DNA from 2 places in the Echinicola rosea genome. Region 1 is predicted to be linked to the other one. Evidence: riboswitches for the same ligand, from Rfam matches in the RefSeq annotation. Region 1 holds a riboswitch; the other holds the start of a gene.
The links. A riboswitch is a leader RNA that binds a small molecule or an ion and turns the genes downstream of it on or off. The one in region 1 is predicted to bind S-adenosylmethionine.
Positions count from the first base shown of each region.

Region 2: it holds a riboswitch for S-adenosylmethionine, as region 1 does, so the genes downstream of both, FDP09_RS11305 (hypothetical protein) here and metX (homoserine O-acetyltransferase MetX) in region 1, are expected to answer to the same signal.

Region 1 covers NZ_CP040106.1:4,494,099-4,497,310, reverse strand. Annotated here, with positions in the region: gene FDP09_RS17615 (homoserine dehydrogenase) at 1-188, opposite strand, end outside; gene metX (homoserine O-acetyltransferase MetX) at 181-1,236, opposite strand; SAM riboswitch class I at 1,461-1,570, opposite strand; gene FDP09_RS17605 (hypothetical protein) at 1,899-2,924, opposite strand; gene FDP09_RS17600 (30S ribosomal protein THX) at 3,138-3,212, opposite strand, start outside.
Region 2 covers NZ_CP040106.1:2,812,112-2,815,323, reverse strand. Annotated here, with positions in the region: gene FDP09_RS11310 (efflux transporter outer membrane subunit) at 1-1,276, shown strand, start outside; gene FDP09_RS11305 (hypothetical protein) at 1,606-2,097, opposite strand; SAM riboswitch class I at 2,220-2,332, opposite strand; gene FDP09_RS11300 (arginase) at 3,196-3,212, shown strand, end outside.

The DNA of each region.
Region 1 (3,212 bases):
CCAATGTCACAAGGGGCATCCAAAATGTCTTTTGGGTCAAAAGAAAACTGCAGTGAATGATCTCGTTCTTTATTTTTATTTTGTACGACAATTGTTTTAGGTAAAAGCGCGAGGCGGTCGTTTTTAGCGATTTCATAATATCCTTGGCCGACCACTCCAAAGCCAAACAAACCAATGTGGTTAGTCATTGTTTTCCAAGTAAAAAGAAGTTAGAATATAATTTAATTGTTCGTTTTCTACCAAAAACGCATCATGTCCATAGATGGAAGAAATCTCACGATACGTGCCATTGGGGACATTTTTGCTGATAAACTGCGACTCTTCTTTGGTGAAGAGCAAGTCTGTGTTGATCCCGATGGAGAGGACTTTTGCCTTGATCTGTGACAGGGCCTTTGCGGTACCTCCTCTGCCTCTGCCCAGGTCATGGCTATCCATGGCTTTGGTAAGCACCCAGTAGGAGAGGGCATTAAAGCGGTTGGAGAGTTTTTGGCCTTGGTAGCGCAGGTAGGAGCTTACGCGGAAATGGTCCGTTTTTTCTTCCGTTTCGGCTTGGCTGGCATGGAAAATATCTTGGTGCCGGTAGCTGAGCATGCCTATGGCACGGGCTGCTTCGAGGCCTTTTTTGCCTGCATCTGGAGAGTTTTGTCCCCAAGTGCTGTCGGATTCGATGGCCATCCTTTGGGCTTCATTGAAGCCGATCGTCCAAGGGGAGGTCTTTGAGTTGGAGGCTACTATTACGGTCTTCTTTACCTGTTCTTGCAAGTTGTATGACCATTCCAACGCTACCTGGCCTCCGAGTGATCCACCGATGATGGTGTCGATCTGCTGAATTCCCAAATGCTGACGAAGACGGTCAAAAGCCTTGGCCATGTCGCGTGTGGACAGGTTTGGGAAGTCATAATAGTATGGTTTTCCTGTTTTGGGGTTTTCGCTAAGGGGCTGTGTGGATCCATAACATGATCCAAGCAGGTTGGCACAGACGATGAAGTACTTGGTAGGATCAAAAAACTTGTCTTCACCCACCAGACCACTCCACCATTCGTGGACATTGGCATCCCCGGTCAGTGCATGCAATACCCAGATGACATTGTCTTTTTTTGGTGTCAAATGCCCTTGAGTAGTATAGCTGATCTCAAATCCTGGTAGTGATTCACCTGATTCGAGATTTAATTCCTCTTCACAGTGGAATGTTTCCTGTGTCATATCGGTAATCAGATACGGTGATGTTAGATTCATTTTCTTACTCTTAATTTAGCGTTGACTTCAGTCAACTGGGATCATCAAATAATGGATATAAAAGAATCGGGTTGTCCGGTATGGACCAAAGTAGGGGGCTTAGTTGCACATGCACATTCGACGATGCATGAAACTGTCCCTTTCGGTAAAAAGAAATGCTATGATGATTTGTGTGTGAAGTTGTATTGCTGTGTGTATCCTTTTTATAAAATTCATTGTTTAAGAATTTATATTTCCAAATGCGGATATTCACATTCGGCAGGAATTGGCACCTTGGATTTTCCAGGTTGCCAGAGGGTCTGCGAGCCTGTCTCTTACCTCTTCTGTATAAATCCTTGTACTTTTAAAAAGTAAAGGATAGCACAAAGTAACAATCCAATTTTTAAACTTGCAAGTATTCGAAAAAGAGTTTTTTAAAAATAATTCCCTTTTAAAAACCCTATAAAATCGATAGAGAATTAGGGTTTTGATGCGTTTGAGTGAAGCGACGTCCTCAAAAGCGTTATGGAATTGGTTTACTGTTCGAAAGGTATCGAAAGCAGAAGGGATAAAAGGGAAAAGGTGCCTGAATAAATCAGCGCACCTTTGGGAGTAGAAGAGTGTGTAGCTCCCTTTATAATCATGGATGGAGTAGGTTTGACTAAACCGAGATCAATGCTTGCCTAGTCCTCATAGTAATAGACGGCAGAAGCACCTGCAACGTCCCAGTTATAAGCCGGAGAAGGATTGCCATTTGAGGAGAAGTAGTCGTAAACCAGTACTTTTCCGCCTCCATTGGCCCTTTCAGCCACGAAAATCATTTTACTATCTTCACTGTAGGCGACATCCACGGGATTGCCCAGCATGGTGTTGCTGCCTTCGATCCTGGCTTGGTCATTCATAGAAATGGTGCCACCGTCAGAGGTGCTGCTAAGTGTGCTGGTAAAATCTGTGATGATGACCAAACCGCCATCACTGTCTGAAGATGCTTCACCTATGTCAGTAAGGACCATCAGGTCATCTTCCATCGAATAGGTCAGTCCATGGGTCCTCCCGAGCCCTTCGATGGTGACACGTTTATCCGGCGTGATCATGCCGTCAGTATTGGCCATGAAGTTGTTGAAGACGGCGAGGTCAGCCGTTTTGTCCACGATAGCATAGAGGGTATTGCCTTCTATGTGGATACCCCACAAGGCAAAATCTACCTGGTAGGTGTTTTGAAGAGAAAATCCATTGGCATTTTTTTGGTAAACATAAAGGCTGCTCTGATTGCCGTTGGCCTCTACAGGTGATTCCGCCACGATGACCATATCATTCATGACAGCAATTTCACGCCCACTCACAAAGCCGCCTGTCCCGCTTAGTTCCAGTGAGGCGGACAGTCCATCGTCCATCTTAGCGGCCATGATATCAGAATAGACGTTTAGCGAATTGTCGCTACGCACCAATTGGATGATTTGATCTTCTTCCTCATCATAATAAATCCCATCGGCATCTGCACCGGCAGAAGCGACAGTGCTGCTGCCTATGCCATCCATTGAGGCGAAATCTAAAATGGTGATCATTCCACTGGTATTGCTGGATACGAATAGGGATGCCACTTCATTTTCCGGCATGTCCATTTCCTCATCGTTGTCACAGGAATAGAAGCCTAATGTAGGTAGGGCGATGAGTGTTGTTCTTAAAATTGTTTTTGCTATTGTTTTCATAAGATAGTGAGTTGTGATTTATACAAACTATCTACGATGCTTCTGGATGGATTGGATCGTTTGAATATTACGAATGGTATATTAAATAGTGTAATATGTGTATAATACGGGGAAATATATAAACGAAAAATAAAGAGAAAGCCCAAAAAAGAGAAAAGGCCCGAGTATTTCTCGAGCCTTGGTTTTGAAGTGCTTGTGTCTTATACCGATCCTTTAGGCTTGTGATTGCTCTTTTTTGGTCGCTATATTTTGGTTTTTGCGCGGTCTGCTTTTACCAAACGTCCCTTG
Region 2 (3,212 bases), 1.7 Mb from region 1:
TTTCAAGGATTCCACTTTGGTCAGTCTGATCGATTCAGCATTGGACAATAATTTCGACATGCAGAAAATGACTAAGGAAATAGACATTGGGTATCAAAACCTACAGCAGTCAAAAGCCAATTTCTTGCCTTCCCTAGGGGCTTCTCCTTTTAAATATAACCGGGAATATTATTCGGAATACTATAACAACTATGGCTCCAATAGGGCCAGAAGAAACCATGGAGATGACATTCCCACCACCCTATACACCGAGCGTTTGGAGTATGTCTCCTCCTTGCAGGCCAGCTGGGAAATAGACATATGGGGAAAACTCCGGTGGCAAAAAGAAGCCGCAAGGGCTTCCTTTATGAAAACCCAGGAATTCAAAAAAGCCTTGCAGACCGCATTGGTTTCTGAAGTCGCCACCACCTACCTGAACATGCTCATGCTCAAATCCCAACTGACCGTCTCCAAACGGAATTATGAATTGAGCAAAAATACGCTACGAATCGTAAAGCTCCAGTATGACGCTGGAGAAGCCACCTCCCTTGCGGTGCAACAAACCGAATCGCAAATGCTACGGGCAAAGGCATTGATCCCAGATTTAGAGCGGGATTATGCCATCCAGGAAACGCGCCTCAATGAGCTGTTGGGACGATCACCTCAAGAGTTGGAGCTTGTCCATCACTTGGAGGACATTACCTTTGACAGTACTTACCAAACGGGTGTCCCACTGGAACTCATCCAAAACAGACCGGATATCGCGGCGTCCGAGTACAACTTGATTATCAGCAATGCCAATGTAGGGGTGACACAGGCCATGAAATATCCATCCCTGACCATTAGTGGCGGGGTTGGACTAAACTCCTTCCAGATCGAGCATTTTCTTGATCCTTTGGGAGCCGGCTTTGCCATGTTAAACGGTGCCATTTTCCAGCCAATTTTCCAAAACCGTAAGTTGAAAACCAATCACCTCATTGCGATCAACGAGAGGGAAATCGCCCAGCTGGACTTTAAGGAAACCATCATCGGTGCAGTCGGGGAAGTATCCAATGCACTGGTGACCATCGAAAAGCTACAGGAGGCTCACGACATTGTAGAGGAAAGACTTCAAGTTACCAATAAGGGGGTAAATGATGCCTTTCTCCTCTTTCAAAGTGGATTTGCCAGCTACCTGGAAATCATCAATGCTCAGGAAGACGCTCTGGAAAATCAAATGGAGCTGGTAAGGCTAAAAACCCAATTGGCCATCGCCAATATCGAGCTGTACCGCAGCCTCGGAGGCGGATGGAAATAACTCCGAAGCAGCCAAAACCTTCTTGATCTGGAACCAAACGTAAAAGTTTGGGGGGCTGGGAGTTTTCTTAATGGTAAAACCTCAGATAAGAAAAAATGCCACAAATTCACAAAGGCACCAAGTGCATGTCGTAACCTGTACCGAATGTAAGTTACATATTGCATTGTAGGACCTTGGTGGCGTATCATTGTTTCGATACATAAAGAATTTAGCTCCCCAAAAAAATGGCTTTATTCTAAATTGATGCATAAACCCTAAAAAAAGGAACCCTTGTCGATTTGGCAAGGGTTCTTTTGTATGGTTATTAGTGATGGCTTATTATTATATCATTAATTGCTCAGCTCATTAAAGAGCAACTTTTCTTCTAAGCGATGTTTCTCTTGATTGACAAGCACTTTTCTAAGTACTTGCTTAAACCTGATTTCTTCATTTACAATTCTGAAAACTTTCTCCAGGTACTGCTTGGCCACTTCTTCATTTTTTTTGTAAAATTTCAATGTAAAACTCCTGTTTTCATGAATATTCTCCAAGTAAATCTCCTTCGGCTGTCCTGCCAATACGATTCCTCTGAAGAACGCATAATGTGCCGCCAAATCTCCTTTAAGGGTAAAATAGATTGCTTGAAATTGTTTGTTGGCATCTGCATAATTCTGAAAACCAAAAGATCCTTGGCCTTCCAACTGGACAAATTCATTTTGTGCTAGCCATTCATAGGCACTCAACGACCGCAGGTCCGTCACCTTATTTCGACTTACCGATCGGAAACTAAAGATATTGTTGTGTTGAGTGGAGATGTTATAATTTGAAGCTATTGCTGTCATGGTTTCTTGATTTGGTATGGTTACTAGTTAATTTTTTCCGCGGATGTGCTGCAATCAGCAACAACACCTCTTTGGCTCTTTTAGCAGGTTCCGCATTCGCATTGTTTGTCTCATGGCTTTTACATTTATAGGTCCTCAAATGATTTCGGCAGGATTTAGCACCTTTATCTCTGTTGAGAGGGATAGGTTGCTATAGGTTCGCTGAGCCTGTTCTCTCCCCTATTCTTTATAAATCAGCTACTGAGCATACTCCGCTTTTCGCTAATAACTGCTTCAAAGGTACAACAATTTTCAACAAAAACTAATTTCCCTATAGAATTTGTAGGGAATTATTTTCCCACTCTTATTTTCACTTCGCCATTCCATCCCACATGCCATTGCAAACGTCCTCGACACTGCCATTTATGATTGTAATTTATAATATTATTTCACTGAAAACCAGCACTTAAAACTATCTTATCATTACAATATACACCTCCATTTTAACATTCAGGTATTCTTGAAAACCAAATGCACGAATGAGAAAACCAACACAACCTCCTAAACGATAAACGTAACACCCAGCTACCAGTTCATGCACAACTACTAATAAATTTTGTGGAGTTCAGCTATCATCCGTGCCGCTGGCACTTTCTCCAAGTTTGTACATTAGGATAGCAGCAGCCTGTCACGGCAAATGCTGAAAGCAAAGACACCAGTTGGTTTAGAGGATGAATAAAACATAAACAGTAGCGAATTTGATTATATGTAATGTAGTGGGTATATATGATGAATTTATGGGTGTTGTAGTCAGCAACTGAGCATCTGTCAAATCAATCTTTAGCGGAGGATCATATTAAAACCGTATGAGGTCACCGGACCCTAATTTTTAGCACATATCAAGCTATTCCTTTGGGCCGGCAGATGTATTTAAACTGTGATACTTTCTTAAATATGTTCGCCCTGATCTATCCAACTACCCATTCCCCTATAACCTGCCAACCTTTAGAACCTCCCCCTCCCATAAATGCACAATTTTGACTACTTTTGTGGCAATAAATCCATGAAAACGGATTTGCCCAATATAACAAACTAGAGATTACTAGAGATTTACCCATTATGAGAAACATTAAGCT